Regions from separate parts of the Ruegeria sp. C11 genome, predicted to be linked through region 2. Evidence: riboswitches for the same ligand, from Rfam matches in the RefSeq annotation. Region 2 holds a riboswitch; the other holds the start of a gene.
What was found. Region 2 has a riboswitch for thiamine pyrophosphate ahead of thiD (bifunctional hydroxymethylpyrimidine kinase/phosphomethylpyrimidine kinase). Riboswitches for the same ligand answer to the same signal wherever they lie in the genome.
Positions count from the first base shown of each region.

Region 1 (6,724 bases), on a different contig from region 2:
TGCCGGTGCGCCGCCTAATCATCATGCCGGCGAAGACGAGAGTTTTTATGTACTCGATGGTGAATTCGAGTTCTTTTTGAATGGGGAGACAGTCAACGTCAAAGGTGGTGACTTCGTCAAAGTCCCGGACGGCGCAGTGCACGCTTTTACTTGTACCGGGGAACAGCCTGGCCGGTTACTCTGCATAAACGCCCCCGGCGAGATGCATGACACTTTCTTTACCGAAGCTGGCGAAGCAATGCCTGACGGTACGACAGACATTCCGGCGCCAGATGGACCGCCAGACATTCCGGCGATCATGGCCGTAGCAGACCGAGTGGGAATGACGATCCTGGTGCCTGCGGACATTCCCAGCTAACGAACGCGCTTACACAACTCCGCCCTGCGAAGTGGAGGCTTTGGAAACAAGACTCTGTCGTACGCTCCACCCGGCAATTCTAGCTGCCGGCCCGAAGCAGACCTTAAAATGACTATTCGCCATTGGCCGCATGGCGGGACTTTCCGTTCATTAGGTTTTCGAAAGTCGCTGAAGCAGCAACCCTTCGCGGGTGCAGCGTGGCTCTTGCGCCGGCGCATCAGTTTTCCGCTTCCGGTCATTCGGAAGCGCGTGTGGAGCAGGATATCAGATCAGGCATTCGCTGCGCGCCTGCTGGAGAAGCAAGACTCGGACAGAGCGTTCATTTACTGCGGTCCAAAATTGCCGAAGTCAACGGACGAGCATATGGGCAATTACGCAAGAACTGCAACAGTTCCTTCGAGTGTGCGCTGTAGTTTGCAAACGGCGCAAACCGGTGACTTAACGCCGATAGTTTCTAAGTTTGGCTTTAGGCGTTTCTTTGCTTCGGTTAAGAGTGTCGCTGAGGTCCCGAAATCCGAAAACGGAATATAGTGGCAGTTCTCCTTCAAGCGTCTACTCATTTCCGCCACCTTGTTCTTCGATGCGCCCAAGCGCACTTCTGAACGCTTTTGGCCAATACTTTTTGAAAACCGCTCGTGTCGAACGCCTAGGATTGCGTGTATTTATACTTGCAGTTCGTATTCTCCATCGACGGTCACTTCACCGTTTGCCGCAAAAGCGCAGGCTTCTTCGAGAGCCGACGTCACCGTGCCGGATACCGAAAACTTTTGTTGAATCGCGATTTTCTTCATGAGGTATTGGCGTGCGCCGATTTTGATTTCGAGGTCCAGTCGCGCCACGGCAAGGTCAATCAGGGATTTGATATAGGTGCTGATCTTTTCCATGACCGCGTTCACGACGACCTTCGCCCGTTCGCCAAGCGCTGAGGTCATTTCCGAAATCTTTTCCTGGGTCCGCTCGATAATCGGACCGGCGGCGTCCATACCTGATTGAACCGCGGACCGTATAGCGCCTTCGGCGAAGTCCCAGATCCGACGGATCCAGGTGTCTTCATCGGTGTCCACAACCGTGTTGAGGACACCGACAGAGTATTTCATGCTATCACCAAAGTGGGTGGCACGCGATAGTGCCTCGTCGTGCAAGTCTTCTGTCAGCGTCAACGGTATCATGTTTTGTCCTCAAATCTGGGCGTCGCCGGGATGATGTCCCATAGGCCCTCACGTTCTTGAAATAGGCCAGTCACTCCTGTCACAATACGCATTTTCGAAGTCTCAAGCCATGTCGAAGCAACTGGTGCGATGCCTGTCCGGAAAAACGCTTCGATCACCTCTTCGCGTTGATAAGTGACATCGCTGGTCATATCGTCAAAGCCGCCCCTTGCGACGGCGCGGGACCGGTTTTCATCGCAGAGCAACGCGTGCAACAAGTCTGCGGCGCAGTCTCGCTGCCGGTTCAACCGCGCAGTCTTTTGCGCGTCGTCATCCAGCAAGCCGGTGGCCTTTGCTGCCACACGGTCTGTCCATGTTATGAGTGGCACGGCTACCGGTTGATCGCCCAAAGCCCACTCGTCCTGGTTTTGCACCCAAGCCAGGGTACGACGGGCGCCTTCATGTCCGCGTGCGACAACTTCGATTTCTGACTGCCGGGCAGGATGGTTCAAAACCCGTTCTCGCACCCAATCTTTCCGAACCGGATGCTTTGCCAGGCTGGATTGCAACAGCTGGTCGAGGAACTGATTGGCGCCCGTGACAAAAAACCAATCCCCATATTCCAGCGTGAGAAAGTGCATGCCGGCTACTTCGGGACTGCCGTAGACCATGCCATTGATGTCCACGATGCGCCGCACTTTCAGCCGCGGCACGCCGGTTTCATCCCAATGGCGTCTGATCTCGTCGAGGTCCTTGGCGGAGATTAACCGGGCGAAGGAATTGTAACTCGACCGGCCGGTTTCCACGTGAACCTCGGTTGTGCGCAAGCTAAGCCCGAGCATGATATCGCCGGTGCAAGGATCGACGTTGATGTGAAAGAGCGCATCCGTTTGGCCAATAGGCAAAAGAAATCCGCGGGACATGACAGCAAAGTCATCGATCACATCGCTTTCGGGATCAGAATGCAAGGCGTGCAGTGTTTTGACACCTTCTGTGGCGACCGCCACAACATGCTGGACATCGGGCGGGTCTCCGACCTGCTCGCGGCGCTCAGTCATAAGTGACATCTGAGCTTCTCGCCGCTGCCGTCGTCCCAGTTCAAGAAACAACTCCATATCACGGGCCGGCGTTGTATCGCTGGGTTGGATCCGCCCTTTCCGGTACCGGGTCGTTGGCTCACGCTTGTCGGGATCGGGTGGCTTGAAGAAATATGCGAGGTCCTCAGGCGGCAGGTCGGCGAGACCACAGACCCAGCGTTTCATCATGTGTTGCGCCGCAACGTGAAACTCTTCGGTCGGCAAGGACAAATCTGGAATGGCATCTTCATATGTCCCAAATCGCGCAGTGTGCTGCAGCAGATTGAACGCCATAGATCCGGATATCTCGGCGGAATGCGTTTGGCGCCAGGCGCTTACGACGGATCGCACGGCAATGTAGCCGGCAAAGTAGACTGCATTCTCTGTCCGCAACACCGCTTCGAGGTGGGACTTGGCCTCTTGCTGCAGTGTATCGGCAGTGGCCGCGTCAAAGTCCTCGACAAAAGCGCTATGGGCTTGGGCCAGGGATTCCGAGGTGTATGTCTCGCCGGGATTGAAATCCACCAGATTTCGCAGGCATCGTGTCAGAATAGTATCGGTGTGCCGGTCGCGCTGCGGGTCAGCCGCCGTTTCGGCATAAACCGCAATACCTTCAAGCCACGGCGTCCAGACATCCTGCAGGATCTGCGCTTTTGCCGCCAATTCGAGGCAGATTTCCGCCTGCCGCAGTGCCAGAGTGCTAGTCCCGCGCCGGGGCGCCAACCCCTTTTGCGTAACAAACGCCCCCATGAAATCGCCTTGTGTGATGTCTACGCCATCCAAGCCCCAAAGCACCATTTCGGCGCGGTACAACGCGGTGCGCAAGGCTGTCAGCGCCCACCCTAAACCACCGTTCAAGGTGATCGCATGGGTCACTTCATGCGAAAGCTGCAATAGTTGCTTGCCAAAGGAGCGGTCGCGCAAGAACGATCGATTGTGCGGAACACACCGGAGGATCGCCGGGTGCTGTATTGTGCGGGTGATCCAATCCGTCGAGACCGATGTCTTCAGCTCGTCAGCCGTCAGATCGAACCAGCGATCATCCACGAGCGAGAGGAAATTCAATTCGACAGGCAGCCTGTCTTTCCATGTTTGGGTCGCTTCGTCCTCAAATCGCGACAGCGCGTAGATTTCCGTGACATCCGCATTCGGCGGCATCAACCCTACCCGTTCCTCTTCCGAATAGAACCTAAGCAGCGTGAGCAAGAGCGGCCGAAGGTCGGAAAAATGGACGAACAAGCGCCACAATTGATCGAGGCAATTTCTCAGAAAGGGCTCTTCCACGCCTTCAAGACGACTGACGGCGATTTCGCTCAGTGCAAAGGCTTCGGCTCTCCGGCTTGGGTCTTTGACCGCAGCATTTCTCACGGCATGCGCAAGGAAAAACGCGCAGGTGGCAATCTGGTGCTTGCGTTGCGCCTTTTCCGCCAAGGCGAGCGCAAATCTGCCGACCGGCTCTCCGAAATCCGGTGCGTTTCGCAAGATATCTATGGCCATAGACGCGAGGTTGTAGGCAAGGTCAGCCTCGCCGAGATCCAACAGGACTTTGGCATGATGAAAGCAGGCGTTTCCAAGCGCCAGTTCTTCGGGTCTGTCCGAAAAATTGATCTCCGTTTGCGACAGGCGAACGGCGACCAACACGGCGCTGTCAAGCAGCGGCGTGAAGCGACAGGCACTCTCCTGCGCGGCTATCCGGTAACCCGAGACGGCCCGTGCAGCATCGGAGGGAAAATGATCAATTTTTCCAATGAACAAACGCAGAAAAATGGCCCAGTACCCAGCTGTGGGCGGCGTCGAAGATTGAATGGCTTCGATAAAGTACTTTTCAAAAAGAGTCGCGTACGCCGGCCGATCGTCATTTAAGGCGGCTTCAATCGCGACCGTGTCTTCCGCCGAAATTGGTATCAAGGCTAAGGATCGGTCGATTTCCTTAATGAACAACTCCCTATAGCCTTGGATTGCCATGTGTGTCGCTTCTTGGTTTGCGCTACTTGGTGCGTATCGTTACAGCCTTCCTTGGATTGATCAAGTTGCTTCAGGGAGCGGCCAGAAAATCTCGATAAAGATCTCTTCAGAGAATTGGAAACGCGCAAGGTATTCGAACGACCGCCCCTTCCGCGACCTGTAAATTGCTGTCCAAGTCCTCGCTGCGCCAAGGACGAATGGCGGCTATCTCTTTGGCCTTGCATCGCTGCAAATCGAGCAGCTGCAGCAATTCGCGAACCGCACATTCCGGACGTTCAAAACCGGGTCTCAGATGACAGTAAAGCAGAATTTTGTGAATTCGCTGCGGTTACGCCAATGACTACTTTTGAAACTTTACAAGCACGCTGTTCGTTCCTATTGAAAACCTATGCAGGGGAGTCCCGCCAAGGGGACTGAGAGGCTGAGTGGGTGAAAACCCGGTGACGCGACCCTTTGAACCTGACCCAGTTGATACTGGCGTAGGAAGCTAAGGTCGTATTGCCAAATCTGGCCCCTGCGATCTGATCAAGGGGCTCGTGTTGAGCCCTTGCCTCCTCACCAAATTCATCTGGTTCTTTTTCGGCTTGAGCTTGAGGAGCGCCAAAATGAATGTCCCAAATCCGAAAATCACCACCGGTGAATTGCCCGCGTCGCGCAAAATCTATGTAGCAGGTGAGCTGCATCGCGATATCCGCGTGCCCATGCGCGAGATTTCAACCCACCCGACAGCAGGAGAGGCGCCTCTGCCGGTCTATGACAGTTCCGGCCCCTATACGGATCCTGACACCCTGACCGATATCAAACAAGGTTTGTCGGCGCTGCGTGTCGAATGGATCAAGGCGCGTGGCGATGTCGAGGAATATGACGGGCGCGAGATCACCGACGCCGACAACGGATTTGTTCAGGGTGACAAACTGACGCCGGAATTTCCGGTCAAACCACGCCCTCTGCGTGGCAAGGACGGCGCAGCGCCGACCCAACTGGCCTATGCTCGAGCGGGCATTATCACGCCAGAAATGGAGTTTGTAGCGATCCGCGAAAACCAGCTTCGCGAGACATCACCCTGTCTTCGGGACGGTAATGATTTTGGGGCTCGCATCCCCGATTATGTGACGCCGGAATTCGTACGCGCCGAGATCGCAGCCGGGCGTGCGATCATCCCCAACAACATCAACCACCCGGAAAGCGAGCCGATGATTATCGGGCGCAATTTCCTAGTCAAGGTCAATGCCAATATGGGCACCTCTGCCGTGACCTCTTCGATGGAGGAAGAAGTGGACAAGATGGTCTGGGCGATCCGGTGGGGCGCGGATACGGTGATGGACCTCTCTACTGGGCGCAACATCCACAACACACGCGAATGGATCATCCGCAACAGCCCGGTGCCGATTGGCACAGTGCCGATGTATCAGGCGTTGGAAAAGGTGAACGGCGTCGCCGAAGACCTGACCTGGGAGGTGTTCCGCGATACGCTGATCGAACAGGCCGAACAGGGTGTCGACTACTTCACCATCCACGCCGGTGTGCGCTTGCATATGGTGCCTATGACGGTGAACCGGGTGACTGGCATTGTGTCGCGTGGCGGCTCGATTATGGCCAAGTGGTGTCTGTACCACCACAAGGAAAGTTTCCTGTATGAGCACTTCGCTGAAATCTGCGAGATTTGCCGCCGCTATGACGTGGCGTTCAGCCTTGGTGACGGCCTGCGCCCTGGCTCGATTGCCGACGCAAATGACAAGGCACAGTTTGCCGAGCTTGAGACACTAGGCGAGCTGACCAAAATCGCCTGGGAAAAGGATTGCCAGGTGATGATCGAGGGGCCGGGTCATGTGGCCATGCACAAGATCAAAGAGAACATGGACAAGCAGTTGGAATGCTGCCACGAGGCGCCATTCTACACACTTGGACCGCTGACCACGGATATTGCACCGGGCTATGACCATATCACCAGCGGCATTGGGGCGGCGATGATCGGATGGTTCGGTTGTGCGATGCTGTGCTATGTCACGCCCAAGGAACATCTGGGTCTTCCCGATCGCAATGACGTGAAAACCGGTGTGATCACCTACAAGATTGCCGCCCATGCAGCGGATCTGGCCAAAGGTCTGCCCGGGGCGCAGCGGCGTGACGATGCGCTGTCTCGCGCACGGTTCGAATTTCGTTGGGAAGATCAGTTC
Region 1 is NZ_JBQFSB010000004.1:2,677-9,400, forward strand. It holds gene ACR0NA_RS08715 (cupin domain-containing protein) at 1-358, shown strand, start outside; gene ACR0NA_RS08720 (hypothetical protein) at 1,021-1,527, opposite strand; gene ACR0NA_RS08725 (hypothetical protein) at 1,524-3,788, opposite strand; gene ACR0NA_RS08730 (hypothetical protein) at 3,810-4,445, shown strand; TPP riboswitch at 4,930-5,050, shown strand; gene thiC (phosphomethylpyrimidine synthase ThiC) at 5,153-6,724, shown strand, end outside.
Region 1: another riboswitch for thiamine pyrophosphate. It lies ahead of thiC (phosphomethylpyrimidine synthase ThiC); the one in region 2 lies ahead of thiD (bifunctional hydroxymethylpyrimidine kinase/phosphomethylpyrimidine kinase).

Region 2 (6,724 bases):
TCGCCAGATATCCAAAACCGATGCCGGAATGTCGGGCCATGTCACGCCCGTGGGGTGGGTGGGCTGATATCTGTAGCCGCTTTTGTCGGTGACCCATCCCAGCGCCCCGGCCGAGGTCATGCGAACCGACATCTGTTTCCCGGACGGGGTCGTTGGCCGGACCAGCGGGGCGGCCTTCAGAATCGGCCGCAACTCCTCGATAAGACCCGACTGTGCCGCCCCGTCCAGATAGCCTTTTCTGATGTCGAAACCGCGCAACAGCAGCTGAGTCATCCCGGAAACCCCAATCCTTTCCAAATCCTTGCCAAAAAAGGCCCGAAAATCGTGAAAACCTGCATTTCACGACGCTTGCAGGCCACGTTTCCGGCCCTTATATACGCCGGGACGCGCGATGGTGTAGTGCTGTCGCGCACATCAGATCGGGGCCGGGATGCCGTAACGGGTTCAGGCCTCGGGACATCGCCTTGAAGAGAAAGGGATCGAACCTATGGGAAAAGTAATTGGCATTGACCTCGGCACAACCAACTCGTGCGTGGCAATCATGGACGGCTCTCAGCCGAAGGTCATCGAAAATGCGGAAGGGGCGCGGACCACGCCCTCGATCGTCGCCTTCACCGAAGATGAGCGACTGGTCGGTCAGCCTGCTAAACGTCAGGCGGTCACCAACCCCGACAACACGATTTTCGGCGTCAAGCGTCTGATCGGTCGTCGTGTGGATGATGCAGAAGTCGAAAAAGACAAGAAAATGGTGCCCTATGCCATCGTAAATGGCGGCAATGGCGACGCGTGGGTCGAAGCCCGCGGTGAAAAGTACTCCCCAAGCCAGATCTCGGCCTTCACTCTGGGCAAGATGAAGGAAACCGCCGAGAGCTATCTGGGTGAGGAAGTCACGCAGGCGGTCATCACCGTTCCGGCATACTTCAACGACGCACAGCGTCAGGCCACCAAAGACGCTGGCAAGATCGCCGGTCTGGAAGTGCTGCGGATCATCAACGAACCGACAGCGGCTGCTCTGGCTTATGGTCTGGACAAAGAAGAAACCCAGACCATCGCAGTCTATGACCTTGGTGGTGGTACCTTCGACGTGACCATCCTGGAAATCGACGACGGCCTGTTCGAGGTCAAATCGACCAACGGTGACACCTTCCTGGGTGGTGAAGACTTTGACATGCGCATCGTCAACTACCTGGCGGATGAGTTCAAAAAGGAACACGGTGTCGATCTGTCCGCTGACAAGATGGCCCTGCAGCGTCTGAAAGAAGCCGCTGAAAAAGCCAAGATCGAGCTGTCCTCGACATCGCAGACCGAAATCAACCAGCCGTTCATCTCGATGGGTTCGAACGGTCAGCCGCTGCACATGGTCATGAAACTGACCCGTGCCAAGCTGGAATCGCTGGTTGGCGACCTGATCAAGAAATCGATGAAGCCGTGCCAGGCCGCTCTGAAAGACGCAGGTCTGTCGCCTTCGGATGTGGATGAGGTTGTTCTGGTCGGTGGTATGACCCGGATGCCGAAAGTGATCGAAGAGGTCACCAAGTTCTTCGGTAAAGAGCCGCACAAGGGTGTGAACCCGGACGAAGTGGTTGCCATGGGCGCCGCCATTCAGGCCGGTGTTCTGCAGGGCGACGTCAAGGACGTGGTTCTGCTGGACGTGACCCCGCTGTCGCTGGGTATCGAAACGCTGGGTGGCGTGTTCACCCGCCTGATCGACCGCAACACCACGATCCCGACGAAAAAGTCTCAGGTCTTCTCGACCGCCGAGGACAACCAGAACGCCGTGACCATCCGCGTGTTCCAGGGTGAGCGTGAAATGGCCGCGGACAACAAGATCCTGGGTCAGTTCAACCTCGAAGACATCCCGCCCGCACCGCGCGGCATGCCTCAGATCGAGGTGACTTTTGACATCGATGCCAACGGCATTGTCTCGGTTTCGGCCAAGGACAAAGGCACCGGCAAAGAGCAGAAGATCACCATTCAGGCCTCTGGTGGTCTGTCCGAAGAGGACATCGACAAGATGGTCAAGGACGCCGAGGACAATGCCGAGGCAGATAAGGAACGTCGCGAGCTGATCGAGGCGAAGAACCAGGCCGAAAGCCTGATCCACTCGACCGAAAAGTCGATGGAAGAGCATTCGGACAAGGTCGATCCGACCACGATCGAAGCCATCGAGCTGGCGATTGCCGCGCTTAAGGACGAGATCGAGACGGACAATGCCGACAAGATCAAGTCCGGCATCCAGAACGTGACCGAAGCCGCCATGAAGCTGGGCGAAGCCATCTACAAGGCGCAGGCTGAAGAAGCGGATGATGAACCGGCAGCAGCAGACGCTGCGCCCGGCGATGATGACATCGTCGATGCCGAATTCGAAGATCTGGATGACGACAAGCGTAACTAACGGGTAACCGGGCCAATGCGGGCCGGTCCGGTTGCCGGGCCGGCCCGATTACGTTGAGGCAGAAGGAAAAACTGATGTCAAAACGCGACTACTACGATGTGCTCGGCGTGTCCAAGGGCGCATCGGCGGACGAGATCAAAAAGGGCTTTCGCAGGAAAGCCAAGGAATTGCATCCCGACCGCAACAAGGACAACCCGGATGCCGAGGCGCAGTTCAAGGAAGCGAACGAAGCCTATGACGTTCTGAAAGACGGTGAGAAAAAGGCCGCCTATGACCGCTTTGGCCACGCGGCGTTCGAAAACGGCATGGGTGGCGGTGGCCGCCCCGGTGGCGGTTTCGGGTCGGGCGATTTCTCCAGCGCGTTTTCGGACGTGTTCGATGACCTGTTCGGTGATTTCATGGGTGGTCAGCGCGGAGGTGGCGGCGGACGCCGGGCCGCGCGCGGGTCCGACCTGCGCTATAACCTGCGCGTAACGCTGGAAGAGGCGTTTGCGGGGATGCAAAAGACGATCAACGTCCCCACTGCGGTTGGTTGCTCGTCCTGTGATGGAACCGGTGCCGAAGGCGGTGCCGAACCCTCGACCTGTCCGACCTGTTCGGGCATGGGCAAGGTGCGGGCTCAGCAGGGCTTTTTCACGGTTGAACGCACATGCCCCACCTGCTCCGGGCTGGGTCAGATTATCAACAATCCCTGTAAATCCTGTCAGGGTGCTGGCCGCGTTGAAAAAGAACGCGCGCTGTCCGTCAACATTCCCGCCGGTGTCGAAACCGGCACCCGCATCCGCCTGGCAGGCGAGGGAGAGGCCGGAATGCGCGGCGGCCCTCCGGGTGATCTTTACATCTTTGTCGAGGTTTCTCCACATCAGCTGTTCGAACGCGATAGCGTGAACCTCTATTGCCGTGTTCCGGTCAGCATGGCCAAGGCTGCACTGGGCGGATCGATCGAGGTTCCCACCATTGATGGCGGTCGCGGCCGCGTTCAGATCCCGGCCGGCAGCCAGTCCGGCCGCCAGATGCGCCTGCGCAGCAAGGGTATGCCAGCCCTGCGCGGCGGCGGTGTTGGCGACATGTTCATCGAACTGGCCGTCGAAACCCCGGTCAACCTGACCAGCCGCCAGAAAGAGCTGCTGCGCGAGTTCGAAGAGCTGGGCGAAGACAACCATCCCGAATCCAAAAGCTTCTTTTCCTCGGTGAAAACCTTTTGGGACGGGATGAAGGGCTAAGCCCGACCACAACCCGAATTCAGGCCGGCCCAATCGGGCCGGCCTTTTTTTGGCCTGATCAATAAGTCCAGATTGGCCTCAATCCCCACAGGATTGGCCCTTGATTCCTGCGCCATCCCCTGAGATTGTCCGCGCCAACCGTTGGGGTGCCCGATTGCGGGCTGAGAGGCGTGGATGCGTTAACCCATCGAACCTGATCCGGGCAATTCCGGCGTAGGGAACGGTCTAAAGACAAGAGAACGTTTTTTATGCCCCGCGTTGCCCAAGTGAATTGGAGCAACCACATGGCGCATATCGCGTTGACAATAGCGGGATCTGACAGCGGCGGCGGAGCGGGCATTCAGGCCGACCTCAAGGCCATGTCCGCGCTGGGCGTTTACGGCGCCAGCGTGATTACGGCGGTCACTGCCCAGAACACGCAGGCGGTTACTGCGGTTCACGGGATTCCGCTGGACGTTATTGCGGCCCAGATCGACGCGGTTCTGAGTGATCTGGATGTCCGGGCGATCAAGATCGGGATGCTTGCCACACCCGAAATCATCCAGACGGTCGCTGATGGGATTTCCGGCTTTGACGGCCCGGTGGTCCTCGACCCGGTGATGATCGCCAAATCCGGCGATGCGTTGCTGGCCCGCGATGCGGTACAATCCCTGCGCGACCTGCTGGTTCCCCGCGCCACGGTGCTGACCCCGAACTTGCCCGAGGCCGCCTGTCTGTTGAATGAAATGGTCGCCGAAACGGATGATGAGATGATCCGGCAGGGATATGCTCTGTCCGCCATGGGGGCCAAATCTGTCCTGATGAAAGGCGGGCACGGCAAGGGCGATCTGTGCCGCGACCTGCTGATCGACAGTACCGGCGTTTTGGCGCAGTTCGAGGCCCCGCGACAGGACACGAAAAACACCCATGGAACCGGCTGCACCCTGTCATCCTCGATTACAGCCGGACTGGCCATGGGGCTGACGGTGCCCGAGGCGACGGCGCAGGCGCATGACTATCTGCAGGGTGCGATCTCGCAGGCGGATGGTCTTGCGGTTGGACATGGACATGGTCCGGTGCATCACTTCCATCGGGTCTGGGGCGCGTGACGGATTTCTCGGTCATAGGTGCCGGTGTCTCCGGCCTTGCGGTTGCGACCGAACTGGTCGCGCGCGGGGCAACGGTTCAAATCTTCGACCCCGGCGGGGTGCCGGGGCCGCATTGCTGTTCCTGGTGGGCAGGCGGCATGCTGGCGCCTTGGTGCGAGTACGAAAACGCCGAAGAACCCGTGCTGCGGCTGGGGCAGCAAGCCATCGGCTGGTGGGCCGAAAAAACTCAGGTAACACGTCACGGGACCCTGGTTGTCGCCAGTGGCCGGGACATGCCCGATCTGCGCCGTTTTGCCCGCCGTACCGAAGGCTTTGCCGAGGTGGATCGGGCGAAAATAGCCGAGTTAGAGCCTGATCTGCACAAATTCGGCAAAGGTCTTTTCTTTGCGGACGAGGCGCATCTTGACCCGCGCAAGGCACTGCAGGATCTCGCGCGCAGATTGCAGGACAACGGCGTGGTGTTTCACCGCAAACTGGCTCCGGCGCGTCTTGAAAACGCGATCGACTGCCGGGGCCTGCACGCCCGCGACCTGCTCTATGACCTGCGCGGCGTCAAAGGCGAGATGCTGGTGATCCGCTGCCCGGATGTCACTCTGTCGCGCCCAGTGCGCCTGCTGCATCCGCGTATGCCGCTGTACATCGTACCGCGCGGAGACGGCGTTTACATGCTGGGCGCGACGATGATCGAATCCGAGGACAGCAGCCGGATCACCGCCCGCTCGATGCTGGAAATGCTCAGCGCCGCCTATGCCCTGAACCCTGCCTTTGGCGAGGCCGAGGTGCTGGAAATCGGCGTCGATCTGCGCCCCGCCTTCCCCGACAATCTGCCGCGTATCCGGCGGCTGGGGCGGACAATCTATGCCAACGGTCTCTATCGTCACGGCTACCTGCTGGCGCCCGCGCTGGCGCAGGGGGTGGCCGATCTGGCGCTGGAAAACAAACATTCGGAGATGGTCGATGAAGATCGTGCTTAACGGCGAACCGCGCGAGGTGCGCGCCGAAACCCTGTCTGAACTGCTGGCCGAATGCGGGTTTTCCGGTCGCGTCGCCACAGCGGTGAACGAAGATTTCGTGCCCTCGGGCCTGCGCGTCGCCCACAAACTGACCGATGGCGACCGGGTCGAGGTCGTCGCGCCGATGCAGGGGGGCTGAGAATGAAACGCTTCTACGGCACTGAACTGCCAAACCCGCTGATGCTGGGCACGGCGCAATATCCCAGCCCGGCCATTCTGGAACAGGTGTTCCGTGACAGCGGGGCAGGGGTTGCCACCGTATCCCTGCGCCGAGAAGGCGCGGGCGGTGCCGGGCAGACATTCTGGCAGATGATCCGCGATCTGGGCGTGCTGGTCCTGCCCAACACTGCCGGTTGCCACACGGTGAAAGAGGCCGTGACCACCGCCCATATGGCGCGCGAGGTGTTCGACACAAAATGGATCAAGCTAGAGCTGATCGGCCACACCGACAGCCTGCAGCCGGATGTGTTCCAACTGGTCGAGGCCGCGCGCATCCTGACCGAGGACGGGTTTCAGGTCTTTCCCTACACCACTGACGATCTGATCGTGGGCGAACGTCTGCTCGAAGCCGGTTGTGAGGTGTTGATGCCCTGGGGCGCGCCCATCGGCTCGGGCCGGGGGTTGAACAACGAATATGCCCTGCGTGCCATGCGCGCCGAATTTCCCGATGTGCCGCTGGTCATTGATGCCGGCATCGGCTTGCCCAGCCATGCGGCTCACGCGATGGAGCTTGGGTTCGATGCGGTTTTGCTGAACACGGCCGTGGCCCGTGCCGGCGATCCCGCGGCTATGGCGCGCGCCATGGCGCTGGCGATTCAAGCCGGGCAACAGGCCCATCAGGCCGACCCGATCGAGGCGCGCGACATGGCCGAGGCCTCGACCCCAGTTATCGGAAAGGCATTCCTGTCATGACTCTCGACCGGTTCTACCCGATCTTCGACCACTCCGACTGGTTGCGCCGGATGCTACCGCTGGGTGTCAAACTGGTGCAGTTGCGCATTAAGG
Region 2 is NZ_JBQFSB010000010.1:90,274-96,997, forward strand. It holds gene ACR0NA_RS17340 (alpha-ketoglutarate-dependent dioxygenase AlkB family protein) at 1-273, opposite strand, end outside; gene dnaK (molecular chaperone DnaK) at 488-2,395, shown strand; gene dnaJ (molecular chaperone DnaJ) at 2,470-3,618, shown strand; TPP riboswitch at 3,751-3,855, shown strand; gene thiD (bifunctional hydroxymethylpyrimidine kinase/phosphomethylpyrimidine kinase) at 3,903-4,706, shown strand; gene ACR0NA_RS17360 (FAD-dependent oxidoreductase) at 4,703-5,680, shown strand; gene thiS (sulfur carrier protein ThiS) at 5,664-5,858, shown strand; gene ACR0NA_RS17370 (thiazole synthase) at 5,861-6,631, shown strand; gene ACR0NA_RS17375 (thiamine phosphate synthase) at 6,628-6,724, shown strand, end outside.